One region of the Mycolicibacterium sp. SMGY-1XX genome, then DNA from elsewhere that is predicted to be linked to it. Evidence: predicted binding sites of a transcription regulator. Region 1 holds the regulator's gene; each other region holds the start of a gene.
The links. The regulator LexA, encoded in region 1, represses DNA repair genes until DNA is damaged. The targets are predictions, from matches to a motif close to CGAACANNTGTTCG.
Positions count from the first base shown of each region.

Region 2: a site for LexA is predicted at 5,008-5,021, ahead of NL241_RS20800 (HNH endonuclease signature motif containing protein). Genes of this name have one in related genera too.
Region 3: a site for LexA is predicted at 2,858-2,871, ahead of NL241_RS09030 (error-prone DNA polymerase). Genes of this name have one in related genera too.

Region 1 covers NZ_CP101139.1:3,000,690-3,008,108, reverse strand. Annotated here, with positions in the region: gene sthA (Si-specific NAD(P)(+) transhydrogenase) at 1-364, shown strand, start outside; gene NL241_RS14785 (proteasome assembly chaperone family protein) at 538-1,548, shown strand; gene NL241_RS14780 (alpha/beta fold hydrolase) at 1,656-2,678, shown strand; gene NL241_RS14775 (PhzF family protein) at 2,725-3,429, shown strand; gene nrdR (transcriptional regulator NrdR) at 3,482-3,946, opposite strand; gene NL241_RS14765 (LysM peptidoglycan-binding domain-containing protein) at 4,107-4,589, opposite strand; gene lexA (transcriptional repressor LexA) at 4,914-5,624, shown strand; gene NL241_RS14755 (LGFP repeat-containing protein) at 5,668-7,419, opposite strand, start outside.
Region 2 covers NZ_CP101139.1:4,309,829-4,317,247, reverse strand. Annotated here, with positions in the region: gene NL241_RS20815 (enoyl-CoA hydratase-related protein) at 1-757, opposite strand, end outside; gene NL241_RS20810 (CaiB/BaiF CoA transferase family protein) at 754-1,974, opposite strand; gene NL241_RS20805 (IclR family transcriptional regulator) at 2,154-2,987, shown strand; gene NL241_RS20800 (HNH endonuclease signature motif containing protein) at 3,080-5,002, opposite strand; gene NL241_RS20795 (VOC family protein) at 5,436-5,828, opposite strand; gene NL241_RS20790 (helix-turn-helix domain-containing protein) at 5,839-6,657, opposite strand; gene NL241_RS20785 (PPOX class F420-dependent oxidoreductase) at 6,706-7,095, shown strand; gene NL241_RS20780 (PPOX class F420-dependent oxidoreductase) at 7,088-7,419, shown strand, end outside.
Region 3 covers NZ_CP101139.1:1,829,313-1,836,731, forward strand. Annotated here, with positions in the region: gene NL241_RS09015 (enhanced intracellular survival protein Eis) at 1-1,022, shown strand, start outside; gene NL241_RS09020 (Acg family FMN-binding oxidoreductase) at 1,013-2,041, opposite strand; gene NL241_RS09025 (hypothetical protein) at 2,164-2,811, shown strand; gene NL241_RS09030 (error-prone DNA polymerase) at 2,921-6,178, shown strand; gene NL241_RS09035 (alpha/beta fold hydrolase) at 6,242-7,168, opposite strand.

The DNA of each region.
Region 1 (7,419 bases):
CTCCATCCCCGAGGTGTCCTATGTCGGTGCCACCGAGATCGATCTGACCAAATCGGCGATCCCGTACGAAGTCGGCGTCTCCCGCTACCGGGAACTGGCTCGCGGCCAGATCGCCGGTGATTCCTACGGCATGCTCAAGCTGCTGGTGTCCACCGAGGATTTGCGCCTGCTCGGCGTCCACATCTTCGGCACCAACGCCACCGAGATGGTGCACATCGGCCAGGCCGTGATGGGTTGCGGCGGCACCGTCGAGTACCTGGTGGACGCGGTGTTCAACTACCCCACGTTCTCCGAGGCGTACAAGGTGGCGGCATTGGATGTGATGAACAAGCTGCGTGCCCTCAACCAGTTCCGCGCTCGCTGACCGGACCTGCGACTGCCGCCGCGGCGGTGGGTATCCCCCGGAATGCCCGGAACACCCTGCAACGTTGATTCATGGGTGGGTCCGCGACGCCGCAGGCAAGGCACTGAGGGAAACTAGAGGGACACGGTGCGCCAACGCGTGATGACGGCGCCGCGACGAGGAGGCGAGAGTAGATGGGTCACATCGACGACCCCGCAGAAGACTCGACCCCGCACGAGGATCGGCGCTACCAGCCCGAGCAGAGCGGGATGTACGAGCTCGAGTTCCCTGCGCCGCAGCTGTCGTCAGCTGACGGACGCGGACCCGTATTGGTGCACGCCCTGGAAGGCTTCTCAGATGCGGGGCATGCGATCAAGTTGGCCGCCGAGCACCTCCGGCAGTCGCTGGACACCGAGTTGGTGGCGTCCTTCGCCATCGATGAATTGCTCGACTACCGGTCGCGTCGCCCGCTGATGACGTTCAAGACCGATCACTTCACCCATTACGAAAACCCCGAGCTCAACCTGTACGCCCTGCACGACAGCGTGGGCACGCCGTTCCTGCTGCTCGCAGGGATGGAGCCGGATCTGAAGTGGGAACGTTTCATCACCGCTGTCCGCCTGTTGGCCGAGCGACTCGGGGTGCGCCGCACCATCGGGCTGGGCGCCATCCCGATGGCGGTGCCCCACACCCGGCCGGTGACGTTGACCGCACACGCCAACAACCGGGAACTCATCGCCGATCACACGCCGTGGGTCGGTGAGGTCCAGGTTCCGGGCAGCGTCTCCAACCTGCTCGAGTACCGCATGGCGCAACACGGTCACGAGGTCATGGGTTTCACCGTCCACGTGCCGCACTACTTGGCGCAGACCGATTACCCGGACGCGGCCAAAGCGCTGCTCGAACACGTGGCCGGTGCCAGTTCCCTGGAGATTCCGGTGGACGGCCTCGATGAAGCAGCGGCAGAGATCCGTATCAAGATCGACGAACAGGTCGAAGGCAGCCCGGAAGTGGCTCAGGTGGTGAGCGCCCTCGAGCGACAGTACGATGCATTCGTTGCCGCACAAGAGAACCGCTCCCTGCTGGCCAGGGATGAGGAACTCCCCAGCGGTGACGAACTCGGAGCGGAGTTTGAGCGATTCCTGGCCCAGCAAGCCGGCGACAACTTCCAGGATCCGTTCCGTGACGACAACGGAACCACTTGATCCGCCTCAGTTCCGCCGCTATGGGGCCCGACGAAGTTGGCGCATATGACATCCACCTCGGCAACCTCCCCTGGCTGCTGTAGCCCTCGTCGCCGGGTGCCGGGCGCATGAGTACCCGCAAGCCGAATCTGCGTTCGGTCCGCGAGCTGACGCCGACCCTGGATTTCCGCACCATTCACGGGTACCGGCGTGCGTTCCGCATCGCCGGGTCCGGTCCGGCGTTGCTGCTGATCCACGGCATCGGTGACAATTCCACCGCGTGGTCGACGGTGCAGTCCAAGCTGGCCCAGCGGTTCACCGTCATCGCACCGGATCTGCTCGGTCACGGTCAATCCGACAAGCCGCGCGCAGACTATTCGGTGGCCGCGTACGCCAACGGCATGCGCGACCTGCTCGGTGTGCTCGACATCGAGAAGGTCACCGTCGTCGGCCATTCGCTGGGCGGCGGCGTGGCCATGCAATTCGCATATCAGTTCCCGCAATTGGTCGACCGCCTCATCCTCGTCGGCGCGGGCGGAGTGACCCGCGATGTCAACATCGCGCTGCGGATGGCGTCACTGCCCATGGGCGGGGAAGCGCTGGCGCTGCTGCGTCTTCCGTTGGTGTTGCCCGCGGTGCAGATGGCAGGCAAAGTCGCCGGCGGCGTGCTCGGCAGTACGGCGTTGGGACGCGAACTGCCCAATGTCCTTCGGATCCTGCGCGATCTTCCCGAACCCACCGCGTCCTCGGCTTTCACTCGCACACTGCGCGCTGTCGTCGACTGGCGCGGCCAGGTGGTCACCATGCTGGACCGCTGCTATTTGACCGAATCGGTTCCGGTTCAGCTCATTTGGGGCGACCGCGACGTGGTGATCCCGGTCAGTCACGCCCACATGGCGCATGCGGCGATGCCGGGTTCGCAACTGGAGATCTTCAAGGGGTCCGGACACTTCCCCTTCCACGACGACCCGGATCGCTTCGTCGAGGTGGTGGAGCGTTTCATCGATTCCACCGAACCCGCCGAGTACGACCAGACGGCATTGCGCCAACTGCTGCGCAGCGGCATCAGCGAGCGGGCGATGTCGGGCACCGTCGACACCAAGGTCGCGGTGCTCGATGCGATGGGCACCGACGAGCGCAGCGCGACCTGATTCACGGGATCGCCGAACGGCGCCAAACGGCAAGTAGAGTCGACCCATGGGTATCGATGTCACAGTGCTACGGGTGTTCACCGATTCGGCCGGCAAGTTCGGAAATCCCCTGGGTGTGGTCGACGCCACCGCCGTCGCGCCTCGAGACCGCCAACGGCTGGCCACGCAATTGGGTTACAGCGAAACTGTTTTCATTGACCTGCCGGCACCCGGGAGCAGTACGGCGCACGCCAGGATCTTCACTCCGGCAACCGAATTGCCGTTCGCAGGCCATCCCACCGTCGGCGCCTCGTGGTGGTTGAAGGACCAAGGCACACCGGTGCACACTCTGCAGGTTCCCGCGGGGATCGTCCAGGTCGGTTACGGCCTCGACGGTGACGATGAGCTGACATCGATCAGCGCCCGCGCGGAATGGGCACCGGAGTTCGCGATTCGCGAACTCCCCTCACTCGAGGAGCTGGCCGCCGCCGATCCCAGCGATTACTCCGACGACATTCAGCATTATCTGTGGACCTGGCTCGACCGCGACGCCGGTGCACTGCGCTCACGAATGTTTGCCGCCAATCTCGGAGTCCCTGAGGACGAGGCCACCGGCGCGGCGGCAGTGCGGATCACCGAGTACCTCAGTCGCGACCTGGCGATCACGCAAGGACAAGGGTCACAGATCCGCACGCGGTGGAGTCCGGACGGATGGGTTCATGTCGCCGGCCGGGTGGTCAGCGATGGCGTCACCAACGTCGAGTTGGCGTGACCGCCTGCGAGCCCGGAACCCTTCGACTACCTCGCAGCCTCGGACTCCTGTTTCAACTGGTGGCCGTCACCCGTCGGTGCTCGCGCAGCGCGCGGATCTCCTGTTCGAAGTCCTCGGCCGACGAGAACGAGCGGTACACCGACGCGAATCGCAGATAGGCAACCTCGTCGAGCTCGCGAAGCGGTCCCAGAATCGCCAAGCCGACCTCATTGCTCGGCACCTCTGGTGAACCCGCCGCACGAATGGTGTCCTCCACCTGTTGGGCGAGATGGTGCAGTGCGTCCTCGTCTACTTGACGGCCTTGGCACGCCCGTCGCACGCCGCGCATCACCTTCTCGCGAGAGAACGGTTCGGTGACGCCGCTCCGCTTGACCACTGCGAGCACTGCGGTCTCGACCGTGGTGAACCGCCGGCCACATTCCGGGCATGACCGCCGACGTCGAATGGCTTGGCCTTCATCGGCTTCGCGGGAATCGACCACACGAGAATCCGGATGCCGGCAGAAAGGACAGTGCATCACCGCTCCTTCGCCGCACTGGACACGTGTTACTCCCGCTTCAGAGAGTACCTGCGCCGCGCCGAGCTGAGCCACCGCCATCGCTCTGGGCGCAGTCCTGCGCATTCCCATCGCCATCGCGGTTGTGCACCACCTGGATTCGTCGTGGTCCGACACGGACTCAGCCCACGGGCGCGATGAGCGTCTGACCGGCCGTCAAGGCCACACTCTCGAGCTGGTTGAGCTCGCGAATCTGCTGCACCGTGTCGCCGATCGGCACGCCGGGAGCGACCCGGGCCGCGACGGTCTGCAGCGTTTCCCCGCTCTGCACCTGCACGACGGCCAGCTTGCTCGGAGTCGGGGCCGTGGCGCCCTGGATGGCCTCACCGAACTGGGCGACAGCGCCGAGCCACACGGTGATCAGCGCCGCCAGCAGCGCCAGCCCGACCGTGGTGACCGGCGTGATGCTCCGGCGACGACGATGCGGCGCCCGCGAGACCGGCACACCCGTACCGCGCCGGCGGACCGGCGCACCGGCCGGACGCACCTCCATCGGCCTGCGCCGCACCTGTCCGGCGTCGGTGCGCCGACGTACCGGCCGCGGCGCGCCGTCCACGGGACGCGGCTGCGCGTGGCGCGGAGGCAGAGTGTCGATGAGTGTCATGTCCGTTCCTTCCGACCCGAGAAAATGGTGTCCTGCAGAGATCCGGTGCCGAGCCCGGTTGAGCTGTGCCATCGTTCGCTCCTGTGTTCGAATCTAGTCGATCACATGTTCGATAAGATAGTGCCAACCGAACATGTGATCGATTTGTAGCCGAACCATAGAACGACCCACCGACAAAAGCTTCCGCCCCAGGCGTCACTCCAGCCCCACTTAGTGAAATCGGCCGCCGGGCACCAGGCCGCGCACAGCGACGGGCACCCGGTTCCGCGACACGCCTCGAACACATGTTTGATTCTGTCGGTCGCTGCGATTACATTCAGGGCCATGGGTGACAGCACTGGCACAGGTTCAGACGCGCAAGGCGGCACAGGTAGACCGCGTGACAACTCCCCCGATCCATCGCTGACCGAACGGCAGCGCACCATCCTCGAGGTGATCCGCGCCTCGGTGACCAGCAGGGGCTATCCGCCGAGCATCCGTGAGATCGGCGATGCCGTGGGCCTGACGTCCACCTCGTCGGTCGCCCACCAACTCCGCACTCTCGAGCGCAAGGGCTATCTGCGCCGTGACCCGAACCGGCCGCGAGCCGTCGATGTCCGGGGTGCCGACGAGGCCGCGCCGGCAGTGCTCACCGACGTCGCGGGTTCGGACGCGTTGCCGGAACCCACTTTCGTCCCGGTGCTCGGCCGAATCGCTGCCGGCGGTCCGATCCTGGCCGAACAGGCCGTCGAGGACGTCTTCCCGCTACCCCGCGAACTCGTGGGCGAGGGATCGCTGTTCCTGCTCAAGGTGGTCGGCGAATCGATGATCGACGCGGCCATCTGCGACGGGGACTGGGTGGTGGTGCGGCAGCAGGCCGTGGCCGACAACGGCGATATCGTGGCCGCGATGATCGACGGCGAAGCCACGGTCAAGACCTTCAAGCGCACCAGCGGTCAGGTCTGGCTGATGCCGCACAATCCCGCGTTCGACCCGATCCCGGGCAACGACGCCGCGATCCTCGGCAAGGTTGTCACCGTCATCCGGAAGATCTGACCCGGACGGAGTGAGCTGACCCATCCCGCGGGGGCGGGTGAGCTCACTCCGCTTTGGTGAATCCGTTGGATTCGGCCAAATCCTCTGAGGCGAACCAGATTTCAGCGACCGTCACATCGTAGGAAGCAGAGCCGGGCGAGTGGTAGGTCCCCGTGCGCATACTTCCCTTGATGGGGTAACCCTCCGGCGCTTCATCGGGGTCATCCAGCGGAAGATGGATCGCCGGAGGCGACGCCGACGAGGCGGTCGGTGACGGGCCGTCTGTCGGCCGTTCGTCATCGGGTCGCTCGAATACCGACGGCGTGTACTCCGGCTGTGCGTACTCCGACGGCGTGTACTCCGGCTGTGCGTACTCCGACGGCGTGTACTCCGGCTGTGCGTACTCCGGCCGTCCGTACTCGCTCGGCGTTTCGCCGGACAACGAAGCATCCGGTTGCCCATACCCGGGCTCGGCGTACGGAGACGGTGACAGGCCGCCGTCCCCATCCTCGAAGGTCGCGCCGACGGGCGCCGCGTAGCCCGGTTCATCGACATCAGACGACGGCGCGGCCGGTTCTTCCTGCGCCGGCGGCGGCGCCGCACCGTATACCGGGGCGAACAGGGAGCCGGGCCCCGGCACGTGAGCATCTTGGTCAGTCAGCCACGGTGGCCGGGACTCCTCCGCGCCCGCCGCGGCGTGGCGGCCGGACGGCTCCCCGGATTCCGTCTGTACCGGCGTGGGCGCGGTGTCAACGGCGTCGGGGTCCTGCTCCTCGACATCGGCGGTGAAGTCCTCGGCCTCGTGCGCACCGTGATGGGTGAACAGATCGGGGCCGGTAGCGGCAGCCGCCAACCCCGCGGTCGGTACGGCCGGCTCGCTCCACGGCTGGGCGCCGGGCTCACGTTTGGCCCACGGCGGCTGCGCGGCCAGGTAGTCGGTGTCGTCGGGCTCGGCATCGCCGAACTTCGACGGCCCACTGCTCTGTCCTGCGCCCGCGGATTCCCATCTGGCGTGTTCGTCCTCGTCGCGCCCCCCATGCGAGGCCTCATCGAAGACGTCGTGGTTCCCCGGCGCACCACCCGGACGGAAACCGCCGCCGGCGCCTGGGCCGGCGTTGCGGCGCTGTCGCATCACCGCGAACGCCGCCAACGAGGCCAGAAGCAGGATCGCCAGCGGGATGAGCACCCACAGGTACCAGCTCTTCGAACCCGATCCCTCGGTGCCGCTGTCATCACCCTGAGCCGCGGGCGCAGCGGCAGGCGCCGAGGTGGGGCTGGCCTGCTGGGGGAGATCGAGTCCAGCCAGCCGTTCGGCGAGCTCCGGCGGCTGCGTACTGAAGCTGTTGGTGCTGCTGTTGTACGTGACCTGCCCGCCGCTGAAGTTCTGCGTGATGGTGCCGTCGCCGGTCTGGTCGGCGATCGGGACGCCGAGATCACCGCCACTCCCGCCGAGCTCGTCCCACGCCGCCTTCATCGGCCCGCGCACGATCACGGCGCCGTGTTCGGCAGTCCACACGATCACCGGGTCACCCTCGGCGCCGAAGGTGCTGATCCGGCTGCCGGGCACGTCGCCGTCGGCCTCGTTGGCGGTCGGGAAACCGAGTTCGCCGGTAGGCCCACCCGCGGCCTCATACTTCTCCAGAATGGTGCCGCTGACGACGTGCGCGCCCGTGTCCGGCGAGAAGAAGATCTTGCCGCCCGCGAAGTCCTGGCCGGTCCCGTCGCCGACGGGGTACGGGTCGCCTTGTTTGGCGCCGAGCTGGCCGCCGGCTCCGCCGGCCACCCGCCAGGCGAGGTCGATCGACGATGCGGCGTC
Region 2 (7,419 bases), 1.3 Mb from region 1:
GCTTTTCCAGGAACGATCGCACACCCTCGGCGTAATCCTCGGTGTCGAAGGACGAGTTGCGAATGTCGATCGTCACCTCGTCGTCGTCGACCTGCCCGCCCAGCACCAGGTTCACGATCCGCTTCGAGGACCGGACGCTGAACTGCGCGCGGGTGGTGACCAGACGCGCGAACTCGTAGGTGTGCTTCTCCAACTCCTCGCTGGGGATCAGTTCGTCGATCAACCCCAGCCGCAAGGCGTCCTCGGCCATGACGTGCTGCCCGGAGAACAGGATCCACTTGGCCCGCGACGGGCCCACTGTGTCGATCAGTCGCTTGGTTGATTCCAGGCTGTAGACCAGCCCGAGCTTGGCCGGGGTGATGCCGAACCGGGACCGCTCGTCGGCGAAACGGATGTCGCAGGCCAGCGCCAGGCCGCAGCCACCGCCGATGCAGTAGCCGTGCACCATGGCGATCAACGGCTTGGAAAAGCGTTCCAGCGCATGCTCGGTGGACGCGACGTCCTCGTTGTAGGCCTTGGCCGACGCGCTGTTTCCCCGGACCTGCTCGAACTCGCTGATGTCGGCGCCCGAGGCGAAGCTCTTGGAGCCGGCGCCGCGGAGGACGACCACCTTCACCGAGGGGTCGGAGTCCAGTTCATCGAACACCTCGGGGAGGCGCCGGTACATTCCCTGGGAGATGGCGTTGTGGCTGTCGGGTTTGTTGAGGATGACGGTCGCGATGGCTTCATCGCGATCCACCAGAATGTGGTCGCTCATTTGTGTCCTTCCTGGAGCTCGGCGTGTGCGTCGAACAAGATGCCTTCGGTGAAGAGTCGGTCGATTTCGTCGGCGTCCACACCGAGTTCGGTGAGGACGGAGGCGGTGTGCTGGCCGAGCCAGGGCGCCGGTGAGCGGACGTCGAATTCGAGATCGGAGAACCGCGTCGGCGGGGCGATGGTCTTCATCGGACCGATGATCGGGTGGTCCACCTCGGCCACCATGCCGCGGGCCAGCACATGCGGATCCTCCAGTGTCTCTTGGTAAGTGAGCACCGGGCCGCCGGGAACGCCGGCGACATCGAGGCGGTCCACCCAGTCGTTGGTGGGCAGCGTGGTGGTGATGGCCTCGATCTCGACTTCGAGGTCGTCGATATGGGCCATGCGTGCATCCAAGTCGATGAAGCGGGGATCGTCTGCCCAATCGGGTCGTTTGAGGACGTCGTTGATCAGCCGCTGCCACAGCCGTTCGGTGTTGGCCCCGATGGTGACGTAACCGTCGGCGGTCCGGTACGCCTGGTACGGCGTCGACCGGCGATGCCGGGTTCCGGTCTGAGCCGGCTGCTCGCCGCTGCCGAAATACGCCCCGGACTCCCACACCGTCCAGGCCAGGCCCGCATCCACCAGGCCGATGTCGATGTACTGGCCCTTGCCGGTCTGCCTGCGGTTCAACTCCGCGGCCAGGATCGAGTAGATGGCAGTGGCGCCGGCGGCGATGTCGTTGATCGCGATGCCGACCTTGGTGGGCTTGCCATCGGGCTGGCCGGTCATCCGCAGGAACCCGCCGATGCCCTGCGCCATGATGTCGAAGCCCGGGCGGTCGCGGTAGGGCCCGGTTTGACCGAAGCCGCTGATCGAGCAGTACAGGATGTCGTCACGGATCGCGCGCGCACTGTCGTAGTCGATGCCGAGGCGTTTGGTGACGCCGGGCCGGAAGTTCTCGATGATCAAGTCCGCGCTGGCCGCCAACTCGAGGAACAGTTCCTTGCCCCGGGGTGACTTCAGGTCCAGCGCCACCGAGCGCTTGCTGCGGTTGGGCATCGCGAACGGGTAGCTCTCGCCGTTGACCTTCGGCGCCATCCGCCGCGAGTCGTCGCCGGTGCCCGGTTGCTCGATCTTGATGACGTCGGCGCCGAGTTCGGCCAGCACCATCGTGCAGTAGGGGCCCGAGAGGAATCTCGTCAGATCGAGAACTCGGAAGCCGGTGAGGGGTCGCATGTGGTCCTTCCCGTTGGGTGTTCTTCGTTGTGCATTTCCCGCTTTGTGGGATACGCTTCACGCAATACGGAAAGGCTATGCAGTGAGCGCCATCACGTCAATACCGACATGCAATGTGGGTCACGTGTCGTGGTCGGCCCCCTGTTCGGTCTCTGAACGAAAGGGAGAAGATGGGCGACGTGGACGGGGCGGAAAAGGAAAAGGACTCGCCGCGGCGAAACGGCGTGCAGTCGATCGACCGGGCCGTGGCGATTCTGCGGTGCTTCGATGGGCGAAAGCCCGAACTCGGGATCAGTGAGTTGTCGCGGTCGACGGGGCTGTCGACGAGCACGGTGCACCGGCTCCTGACGGCGATGCAGGCCAATCACCTTGTCCGGCAGACCGGAACCAAGCGCTACGGGTTGGGTCCGTTGCTGCTGCAGCTGGCGAATTCCGGCGCGATGCCGCGTAGCCTCCGCGAGGCCGCTCTACCGTTCATGACCGATCTGCGCGACGAATTCGACGAGACCATCGGTTTGCACGAGTTGCTTGCCTCCGGGCAGCGCATCGTGGCCGCGCAGGTCGAGAGCCATCAGGAGTTGCGGCGTACCTACACCGATATCGGCGTACCCATTCGATTGGTGTACGGCGGTCCCGGCAAGGCCATTCTGTGTGCGATTCCCGAAGATGAGTGGCCGCGCCACCTCGACGGTGCCATCGATGCGGTGACCACCAAGACCACTGTTGATCCCGCCGAGATACAGCGTGAACTCCGCGCCGGCCGGATGCGCGGCTACATCCAGTCCCGCGGGCAACGCACTGTCGGCATAAGTGCGGTGGCCGCACCGATTTTCGATCACACGCAGCGGGTGGTCGGCGCTCTGGGTGCCTCGGTGCCCGAGGCTCGCATGACCTCCGATCGTGAAGATCACCTGGGCGCCAGGGTGCGTCAGGTCGCCTGGGAACTGTCGACGGCCCTGGGTGCCACCGCCGACGGCGTGCACGCGTTGGTGCCTGACATCAGACTCGGCTGACCACAAGCCTTCGGCGCCAAATGCACGCGAAACCCACGATCGCTCATGGGGTTCCGTTCCCGGCCGCAGGTGCTCGCGGTGTGGTGAGGTCTTTACCATGGTGATCTGCGTGTGGGTTTGCCCAGCGCACGTTGTAGCGCGTTGTGTTCTCGTTCGGCGTTGATGTTTTGTTGGCGGTCTTGGTCGCGGGTGCGTTTGCGGGTGGGCATGGTGATGCCCGGGTGCGCTGTGCGGCGTCTTGTGGGTGTCGGGGGTGGCAGGGCGGCGGTGGTGCAGTCCCAGTCGGGGAACAGCAGTCTGCTCGTCGGTTGCGTGATGTAGGTGTGGCCGGTGGGTGCGGTCCAGCGGACGTCGCCGTTGGGCAGTTGCTCGTCGCGCCAGCCGTCACCAAAGGTCTTCGCGAGGTGGTGTTCTCGACACAACACCTTGCCGTTGGAGGGATGGGTGGGTCCGCCGTCGCCGTGCGGGACGGTGTGGTCGATGTCGGCGTATTCGGCTTTACGGGTGCAGCCCGGGAACCGACATCGCATATCCCGGCATCGGATGAACTCGCGGGCCTTGCCGGTGAACCTGTAGCCGCGGGCAGGTGCCGCGGGCGGGATCGGAACGGCTTTGACGGTGGCGCCGTCGCGGAGCATCGCGGCGAGTTGGTCGAGTGGGATGAGGGTGCCACCGAGGGTGACTGCAGGGCGGGGCCGCCGTGGTGGGGTGTACGCGGCCGGTGCCTGCGGCAGATCCTGGGTCCAGACCTGCTCGGAGGCAGCGTCATTCACCCGGTCGGCCGCGTCGGGGGTGGCTGCGGTGGTTCCGCCGCCGGTGTCCGGGGTGGTGGGTCCGGGTGGGGGTGGCGGGGCACTGCCGGTGCCCCACGGCGGCTCGCCCTCGTCCCCGGGGTCGGTGCCGTCGTCGCCGACGGCGTCGGCCTCGGTGTCGTCACGGGGTGAGGTGGTCAACCAGTGCGACCAGTCGACGCCCCCGTCATCGGCGGCCGGTTCGTCGGGCTGCCCAGCCTCAGTCTCCGACTCGGGTTCGGGTTCGGTGGTGGGGGTGTTGTTTTCCCACGGTGGTGGCGTGGGTGGGGTGGGGATGCGGGTGGCTTCGGCGGCCGCGGCCTGGCGGGCCAGCCCCGGGTAGTCGATGGCCGGCGCCACCACCGCCGGGTCCCCGGACGAAGATTGGCGCAACGCGTCGAGGTGGGCCAGCACCTGTTCCAGGGCGCCTTGTTCGGCCAGCACATGAATCACCGCCGCGGGCACCGCCGACGGCAGCGTCGCGGCCACACAGTCGCCGGCACCGCACTGGCACACCAACCGGTCCCGCCGGGCGTAGACCGCCCCTTGCGCCGCCGCCCGCAGCTCGCCTTTGCTGCGGGGATCGTTGCTGCAGACGGTGGCGGCCAGTGCATCCAGCACCCGCATCCCCAACTCCGCATCAGCTGCCGAGATCCGCCCATACATCGACGCGGTGCCGGTGGCGTCATCGCGTTTACCGAACCCCACATCACAGCCTTGGGCGGCCTCACGGTAGCGCCGCACCGCATCGGGGTCGTGTTCTTCGATGATGGCATCCACGGCCAGCACCAGGTCATCGTCGGAGAGCAGGGTGTAGCCGCCGGCGTGGGCGGCGAGCTCGGCATCGACGGTGGCCTGCACCGACGGCAGCAGCAGCTCGGTGCGGTAGATCAGGGTTTCGGCGACTCGGGTGTTGATCACCCCGGCCGCCAACAGTGCCGCGATCTTCGGGGACCGGGCCAGTCCTTCGGCCAGCCGCATCTGGGTGGCGGCGCGCCGTGCGCTCAGCCGCATCACCGGGCCCACCTGATCCCGCACGGCGTTCCATTCGTCGTAGGCCCAGGTTTTTTCTTCGGCGGCGGCGTGGTCTTTGTGGTGGGCCAGCAGGCGGGCGATCATCATCCATTTGTGCGCGACCATGGTGGCCTCGGCGCGGTGGAAGGCGCCGATGGCATCGACCATCGCCGCGGGGGACAAATCCCCGCAAGTGGTCGGATCAATCACGCCTTCGAACATACATTCGACACTACCCACGCCCACCGACAAGACATGCGCCACAAGGCAATCCACCACGACAAGCGCCTACTTATCCACAGTCAGCACTTTCTCCACAACCCGACACCACGGGCCTTGACGCAAGGCAACAACCGTGTTCCCCCGCTTCAAGAAGCATGTCCGGCGGGGGCGGGTCGCCTGCTGGGCACCACATCAAGGTCGTCAGCTTCGGTGAGGGTTGGCCGCACTGGCTTTGATCCGCTCGCGAAGGAAATGAACCTTTGCTCCAACAGCTGTGACAGCCTGACCTGGGAGGCCGGGGTCATCACCGGCACCCCCCGACCGCACGACACAAAATACCCATCATGGAGGGCCGGCGACGAGGCCCAGCTCAGAAAGCTCCTTCTCGCGAGACACCCGGTCAATTCGCGGACGGCGCTCGTCAATCACCCGAACTCGGCCGGTAGGTCCCGAAGCTCCACACATTGCCGTGCGGATCGCGAGCGGCGAACTCGCGAGACCCGTAGTCCTGGTCGGTGGGCGGCATGATGATCTCAGCGCCGGCATCAGAAGCCGTGGCGTGCAAAGCATCTGGATCGTCGACCACCACGTAGACCACCACCGGTCCCGGCAGTGCGAACGGACTGTCGGTGCGTTCGGCGTCGTCGACCATCACCAGCCCGGTTCCTACCGCCACCTCGGCGTGGATCAACGGCTGATCTTCTTCGGGCGGCACCACCAGCGTGGGGGTAGCGCCGAATGCCTTCTCCAGCCATTGGATGGCCGCGCGCGGGTTGCGGTAAGGAACGATCGGAACAGCACCATTGAGTTTCATGTCCCAGACGCTAGGACGGCACGCCCGCGTCGTCTTGGACAAAATTGACCAGCGACGCCCGCAGCTCGGTCGGTGTCTGGCCCGTCAGTTCGCGCACCTCACGCGACAAGTGGGCCTGGTCGAAGAAACCGCAGTCAGCGGCCAACTGAGCCCAGCCGACGTGGCCCGGGTGGGTCAGGCGGGCGGTCAGCGACTCGAAGCGGACGATCCGTGCCACAGTCTTGGGTGGCAGACCCACCGCGTCGCGATAGCGTGCGATCAGACGCCGGTGGCTCCACCCCAATTCGGCTGCCAGCCCGCCGATCGAAGCATTGCCCGCAGTGCTGGCGATCCGCTGCAGCGACCACGTTAGGCCGGCGTCGACCTCGGCCACCTCAGCGAACCGTGCCCGCAGCATCTGATCCACCACGGCGAAACGGCTGGGCCAGTCCGGCGCCGACCCGATCCGATCGACCAGCTGCTGCCCACCACGCCCCATCACGTCGTCGAGGGCGATGGTGCGGTTCGCCAGTTCGTGCATCGGCATCCCGAGCAACTGGCGTGCGCCGATGGCGGTCAGGTTGATCTGGAGGCAACTGGCGCTCCCGTCATGTCGGACCCACACCGGCTCCTCGGTGATCCCGCCGATGAACGAACCCAGTCGACTCGCGGACCTACCAGAGTGAGTGACGGTCCAGCCCTCATCGAGGTCGACGATGATCGGCACGAAGCTGCACGGCAATTCGCGGAACACCACCGGATGGCGCGCTTTCTCCGTGTAACCCTCGTACCGCAGCACCACCGACCGCAGCGAGTGGTGCGGTGAACCGGTGGCGAAGGTGACGCCCACCTGTCCAGCGTAGATCGCTTGTCACCTGATCCCATTACATTGATGCCCATGGCAGTCACCTTCAGCGAAGTCGCGACATCCGAGTACATCTTGCTGACCACGTTCACCAAGGACGGTCGGCCCAAGCCCACCGCCATCTGGGCCGCCCCGTCGGATGGCGGCCTGCTGGTGATCACGCAGGCGAAGTCCTGGAAGGTCAAGCGAATCCGCAACACCCCGCGGGTCACCATCGCCAAGTGCGACCGTAGCGGTAATCCGAAAGGTGAGCCCGTGGAGGCCATCGCCACCATCCTCGACCCGTCGCGCACCGCTGAGGTTTACGACGCCCTTGGAAAGAGGTACGGACTGCTCGGCAAGACGTTCAACTTCGTCTCGAAGCTGCGCGGTGGGATGAAGAACAACGTGGGACTCGAACTGAGAGCAGTGGACAGTGCCTGACACCTTCAGCGATGTCGCCAACGCGAAGTACCTGCTGTTGACCACCTTCACCAAAGACGGCAGGCCCAAGCCCACCGCAGTCTGGGGTGTCCCCGAAGGTGACAAGCTCGTCATCATCACCGATGACGGTTCCTGGAAGACCAAGCGGATCAAGAACACTCCGCGTGTCACCATCCAGAGAAGCAGTGCGCTGGGCAAACCGAAAGGCGAGCCCGTCGAGGCTGTTGCCCGCAATCTGCCGCAAACCGAGACGCGGCGGGTGTTCGACAAGGTGACCAAGCGCTACTGGTATCACGCCTGGTGGTGGATTCCGCAGGCCTTGGT
Region 3 (7,419 bases), 1.2 Mb from region 1:
TGGCGCGCTATCTCGACATGGAGCTGACGGTGCCCGGCGGCGCCATCGTGGCCACCGCCGGGGTGTCCGCGGTCGCCGTGGCACCCACTCACCGCAGGCGGGGGGTGCTGCGAGACATGTACGCCGAACTGCACCACCGGGTCGCGGCGGACGGTTATCCCATCGCCGCGCTGACCGCCAGCGAAGGCGGCATCTACGGGCGTTTCGGATACGGCCCGGCCACCATAGAACGGCGCTTCGCGGTGCAGCGGCGGTTCGCCCGGTTCCACGCCGACGCCTTCGATGACGGTGAGGTGCGGCTGGTGCACCCCGGCGAGCACCGCGCCGAGTTGGCCGAGATCTACGACCGCTGGCGGCGCGCCACTCCGGGCGGTCTGGCCTGCCCCGACGCGCTGTGGGACGACCTGCTGGCCGACCGGGAATCCGACCGCGACGGCGGCACAGCATGGTTCGGACTGCTGCACCCCGACGGATGGGCCCTCTACCGGGTCAAGCACGGCGCCGCCATGGTGGCCCACGTGGAGGCCGTGACCGCCGTGACCCCGCAGGCGCACGCGGCGTTGTGGCGCACGCTGCTCGGTCTCGACCTGATCGAGGAAGTTCTCATCGACACCTTCCCGGCTGACCCGCTGCCGTACCTGCTGGTGGACTCGCGGCAGGTGAAGACCACCTGGCAGGAGGACGCCCTGTGGCTGCGGATCATGGATGTCCCGGCTGCGCTACAGGCGCGCCGGTACCTCGCCGACGTCAGCATGGTCTTGGATGTGGGCGACCAGTTCCGTTCTGACGGTGGACGATTCATGCTCGAGGTGCGCGACGGTGAGGCCAAGTGTGCACCTTCGGATGCGCCGGCAGATCTGCGGTTGGACCTCGATGTGCTCGGCAGTGTCTACTTCGGTGTGCACAGCGTGCTCGACCTGGCGGCGGCCAACCGGATCCGGTGCGGTGACCGTGCACTAGTGGTTCAGATGGACCAGGCGTTCCGCAGCGACGTCCCCGCGGAGCTCGGTTTTCACTTCTGATCCGGCGTGCCCACTTCCGGACGCCGCATCCGCAGGATGTCGTGAAGTTCGCGGCGCGGGGCCTGCGGCAGGTACTCGTCGAGCTCGGAGGCGCGGCCCACCCGGATCAGCACCTGCGGTACCCCGTGACGGTTGACCAGTTCGGCGACCACCGCACGGGCGGCGGCGACTTCGGTCACGTGGGACACCGTGCATGTGGCCAGCCCGGCGGCGGTGCATTCCAGTAGCACCGTGGACAGTGCCTCGCCGCAGGCCACCGCATCGGCGGGGGTGTCGTCGGGGGTCGACAGCACCAGTATCACGGCCTGGTCTTGGTCCGCCCCGCGGTGCGTCGCCGGGTGTCCGGCGGCCGGGAAGTTGCGGTTGGCGGGCACGCGGTCGTTGTCGGCGACACCGTTGAGCAGTGCCGGTGGAATGCCTTGGTCGAGTTCGAATGGCGCTGTCCACCAATCCAACTCGGCCTGGTAGGAGGCGTCGTATCGACGTGTCGCCTCGGTCAGGGCCGATGCTTCGAGCAACTCGGGTAAGAGCGCTGCGGGGAGCACGTCGAGACGGGCGGAATCGTCGTCGATCAGGTGCTGCAGAACCGGCACCAGGACGTTGAGTCCCTCGGGCGCCCGCAAGGGCAGCCGGTCGGTGTGGCGGCGCAGGATGGCGTCGGCCCGGCACCGGGTGGCGGCCGAAACGAACTCGGCAGGCCAGAACTCGATGGTCGCCAGATGCTCGGGCCGGTTCGGGTTCGGGAATCGTTCGACGAAGGTCTGCCATCCCGATGCGGCCGCGGCCACCCGGAGATGATCCAGCGCCGCCCCGCAGCTGATCAGAGCTTCCCGCCCACCACGATCGGTGTGGCGGACGATACGGCTGCGATCGAGCCAGAGCTGCAGGCCCGTGCCGTCGATCACCCACTGCCAGGGCTGACTGTTGTGCAGGGACGGCGCGCGCCCGGCCAGCTCGACGACCTTCTTGATCAGGTCGATGTTGGCCACTGTGTCATCGGTCTTGACTGTGTCACTCATTTTCACCACCACCGCTCCCACTGTCCGTCGCGGGCAGGGGACGCCGAAAGGCCACAAAGTCCCGGGCATCGAGGACTTCGGGCACTGGTTGCGCCGTGCGTTGCAGCCCGACACTCGAGGACATGACCGCCGACCGGATGATCATCGAAGCGGTGATGCCCCGCTACGACGCGGTGCTGACCGAACACTGTGTGGTGGAAGCCGACCCGCGGTGCGTGCTTCAAGTGGCTCGCGAGCTGGACCTGTTGACGGTGCGGACCCCGATTCTGCTGGCGGCGATGTGGTTGCGCGGGCTGCCGGCGAGGTTGGTCGGCGCAGCGCCGCCGGTGCCCACGTCGCTGGTGATCGCGGACGGCGGGTTGCCAGGGTGGCTGGTACTGGGCAGCGACGAGCGCGAGATCGCGTTCGGTGCGGTGGGCCGGTTCTGGACCCCGGTGATCGAGTGGCGTCAGGTGACGGTCGACGAGTTCACCCGCTTCGCCGAGCCGGGGTGGGGCAAGATCGCGGCCAATCTCTCGGTGCGGCCGTACGGACACCGGACGCTGTTGAGCTACGAGTGCCGCACCGTCACCACCGACGCGGCCGTACGTCGCCGGTTCCTGCTGTACTGGCACCTGGTCCGGCCGTTCGTCGGACATGTTCTGCGGGCGACGCTGGCGACTGTCAAAGCCCACGCCGAGACCATTCGGCCAGGATGCGATGGGCAGGTTGAGATGAGCCCCGAGCCTGCGCTGATTCGGGGTGAAACGGAGGGCGACGTCACCGACTGAGCATCGTGAATCAGGTGTTGGGGTGCGTTCCTCGAACGGTGCCGCTCGAACAATTGTTCGATAGACTGCTGCGGTGGACAAGTTCCTCGGGCCGCCGAGCTGGGGCGAGATGGAGCGGGTGCTCAACAGCAAGCCGCGCCGCGCCGGCATGCCGTTCAAAGAGCCCACCGGTGACGGCGGGGACAGTCCGGCATGGTCGCGCAAGCGGGAGGCGTACGAGCCCACCGGAGAGCAGCGGGTCCGGTCCCGGATGCCCTATGCCGAATTGCACACCCATTCGGCCTACAGTTTCCTCGATGGGGCCAGTACCCCGGAAGAACTTGTCGAGGAGGCTGCGCGGCTGGACCTGCGTGCCATCGCGCTGACCGACCATGACGGTCTCTACGGCGTGGTGCGATTTGCCGAAGCCGCGCGCGAACTCGACATGCAGACGGTCTTCGGCGCGGAGCTGTCGCTGGGCAACGGTGCCCGTACCGAGGTCCCGGATCCGCCGGGTCCGCATCTGTTGGTGCTGGCGCGTGGACCGGAGGGTTACCGGCGGTTGTCGCGGCAGATCTCGACTGCGCACCTGGCCGGCGGCGAGAAGGGGAAACCCCGGTATGACTACGACGCGCTGACCGAGGCGGCCGGCGGGCACTGGCACATCCTCACCGGATGCCGCAAAGGCCATGTCCGGCAAGCGCTGTCGGACGGCGGACCGGAGGCCGCGGCGGGCGCACTCGCGGACCTGGTGGACCGGTTCGGTGCGGACCGGGTGAGCATCGAGCTGACCCACCACGGCCACCCGCTCGACGACGAACGCAATGCCGTCCTGGCTGCGTTGGCGCCGCGGTTCGGGGTGGGGCTGATCGCCACCACCGGTGCGCACTTCGCCGCACCGGACCGTGGCCGGCTGGCCATGGCCATGGGCGCCATCCGGGCGCGGCAGTCTCTCGACGAAGGGGCAGGTTGGCTCGCCCCGCTCGGTGGCGCACACCTGCGCTCGGGTGACGAGATGGCCCGGCTGTTCGCTCAGCGGCCCGAGATTATCACCGCCGCAGCTGAACTGGGGGAGCAGTGCGCTTTCGGTCTGCAGCTCATCGCTCCGCAACTGCCGCCCTTCGACGTACCGGACGGCCATACCGAAGACAGTTATCTGCGGGAGCTGACCATGGCGGGTGCCATGCGGCGCTACGGGCCACGCGATGCCGCACCCCAGGCGTACGCACAGATCGAGCGGGAACTCGACATCATCTCCAGACTGAACTTCCCGGGCTACTTCCTGGTGGTGCACGACATCACCCAGTTCTGCCGCAACAGCAAGATCCTGTGCCAGGGCCGGGGTTCGGCGGCCAACTCCGCGGTCTGTTATGCGTTGGGTGTCACCGCCATCGATCCCATCGCCAACGACCTGCTCTTCGAGCGGTTCCTCTCACCCGCGCGGGACGGGCCACCCGATATCGACATCGACATCGAATCCGACCTGCGGGAGGAGGCCATCCAGTACGTCTACAACAAATACGGCCGTGACTACGCCGCACAGGTGGCCAACGTCATCACCTACCGTGGCCGCAGCGCCGTCCGCGACATGGCCCGCGCGCTGGGCTTTTCCCAAGGCCAGCAGGACGCATGGAGCAAGCAGATCGGCCAGTGGGGAAACCTGGCCGAATCCGAGCACGTTGCCGGTGTTCCCGAACCGGTGATCGACCTCGCCATGCAGATCAAGAACCTGCCTCGGCACATGGGCATCCACTCCGGCGGCATGGTGATCTGCGACCGGCCCATCGCCGATGTATGCCCGGTGGAATGGGCGCGGATGGAAAACCGCAGTGTGCTGCAGTGGGACAAAGATGATTGTGCGGCAATAGGTTTGGTGAAATTCGACATGCTGGGCCTGGGAATGCTCTCGGCTCTGCACTACGCCATCGACCTGGTGGCCGAACACAAAGGCCTCGAGGTGGACCTGGCCAAGCTCGATCTCTCGGAGGCGGCCGTCTACGAGATGCTGCAGAAAGCCGACTCGGTGGGGGTGTTCCAGGTGGAGTCGCGGGCGCAGATGGCCACCCTGCCGCGACTGAAACCGCGGGTGTTCTACGACCTGGTGGTGGAGGTGGCGCTGATCCGGCCCGGGCCGATCCAGGGCAACTCGGTGCATCCCTACATCAGCAGACGCAACGGTGTGGAACCCGTTGTCTACGATCACCCGTCGATGGAACCGGCGCTGCGGAAAACCCTGGGAGTGCCGCTGTTCCAGGAACAGTTGATGCAATTGGCGGTCGACTGCGCGGGTTTCACCGCCGCCGAGGCCGACCAGCTGCGCCGGGCCATGGGTTCCAAACGGTCCACCGAGAAGATGCGGCGACTGCGTGGCCGGTTCTACGACGGTCTGCGTGAGCAACACGGCATCACCGGGCCGTTGGCCGACCGGATCTACGAGAAACTGGAGGCATTCGCCAATTTCGGTTTCCCGGAGAGTCATTCGCTGTCGTTCGCGTCGTTGGTGTTCTATTCCTCGTGGTTCAAGCTGCACCACCCGGCGGCGTTCTGTGCGGCCCTGCTACGGGCTCAGCCCATGGGCTTCTACTCACCGCAGACGCTGGTGGCCGACGCGCGCAGGCACGGAGTGCTGGTGCACGGCCCGGATGTCAATGCCAGCCTGGCGCACGCCACGCTGGAGAACGCGGGTCTGGAGGTACGGCTGGGGCTGGGCGCGGTCCGGAACATCGGAGACGATCTGGCGCAGCGCATCGTCGACAACCGAGATGCCCACGGTCCCTTTGCTTCTCTGCTGGATCTCACCGGCCGGGTGCAGCTGTCGGTCCCACAGACAGAGGCGCTGGCCACCGCGGGCGCACTGGGTTGTTTCGGGATCACCCGGCGCGAAGGGCTGTGGGCGGCCGGGGCCGCGGCCGCGGAGCGTCCGGACCGGTTGCCGGGGGTGGGCTCGTCGTCGCACGTGCCCACCCTGCCCGGCATGAGTGATGTGGAGCTGGCGGCCTCCGATGTCTGGGCCACCGGCGTTTCACCCGACAGTTATCCCACCCAGTTCCTGCGCGACGACCTCGATGCCATGGGGGTGATCCCCGCTGCCGAGTTGCTTGGGGTACGCGACGGCACCCGGGTGCTGGTGGCCGGGGCGGTGACGCACCGCCAGCGTCCCGCCACCGCGCAGGGCGTGACGTTCATGAACCTCGAGGACGAGACCGGGATGGTGAACGTGGTGTGCTCGGTCGGGTTGTGGAGCAAACATCGCAAACTGGCGCAGACGGCGCCGGCGCTGATGGTGCGCGGCATCGTCCAGAATGCCTCGGGCGCGGTCACGGTGGTGGCGGACCGCATGGAGAAGTTGTCGATGCGGGTCGGGTCGAAGTCCCGGGACTTCCGCTGAGTGCACCGACCGGACAACTGCCCGCCCGCCGTGAGGACATCGGCGCGTTGCTCCGGGAACACCTCAGTAGGCGTCCACCGCGACGACGGCGTCGGCGAACTCCCGCGGCGCTTCCTGGGGCACGTTGTGCCCGATTCCGTCGAGCACCCGGTGCGAATAGGCGCCGGTGAACATGGTGCGGTAGGCGGCGCCGTCTTTGTTCGGGCCGTCGAAGTCGCTACCGATGGTGATCGTCGGCACCGAGATCTTGGGGTTCGTCGCCAACTGGTCGTCGAGCGCTGCGTATCGCGGGTCGCCGGGCGCCAGGCTCAGGCGCCAACGGTAGTTGTGGATCACGATCTGGACGTGATCGGGATTGTCGAAGGCGGTGGCACTTCGGTTGTAGGTGGCGTCGTCGAACTGCCATGCGGGTGAGGCTTCCTGCCAGATGAGCTTGTTGAATGCGTGGGTGTTGGCGCGGTAACCGTCTTCGCCGCGTGGTGTCGCGAAGTAGTACTGGTACCACCAGCCGTGTTCAGCTTCCGGTGTCAACGGTCGCTGGTTTGCGGCGAGGTTGACGATCAGATATCCACTCACCGATACCAGCGCCTTGCAGCGCTGTGGCCAGACCGCGGCCACGATGTCGGCAGTTCTTGCGCCCCAGTCGAATCCCCCGACAATGGCGCGCTCGATGTGCAACGCGTCCAGGAAGTCGACGGCATCCTGGGCGAGGGCGGCCTGCTGGCCCGTTCGGTTGGCGTTGTTCGCGCGAAATCGTGTGGTCCCGAATCCGCGCAAATAGGGCACCAACACCCGATAACCCTGCGCGGCCAGCAGCGGGGCCACGTCGACGTAGCTGTGGATGTCGTAGGGCCAGCCATGCAGCAGCACCACCACCGGCCCGTCCGGCGGCCCGGCTTCGGCGTAACCAACGGTCAGCTCGCCGGCGTCGACGCTCTTGAGCGGGGCGAATGAGGCCGGGGCGGCGTGTGCGGACGCACTGCTGAGAATCGAGGTGGCGGCAACAGTGAGGCCGAGTCCTTGGGCGAAAGCGCGACGAGTGAGCACAGGTTCATCGTGGTGAGGCCCCACTGGACTTGCAAGTCCAATGTGCCGACCTGCCCGGCGCTCTCCAGCAGCAGCTGGTCAGCGCGGGTCACACAGAGTGGACTTGTGAGTCCAATTTGTCTGTCGCACAGTGGTCGTGGTCAGCCGCGGACAGTGACGAACGCAGTGTGAACATGAACCCCGACGCTGACCGT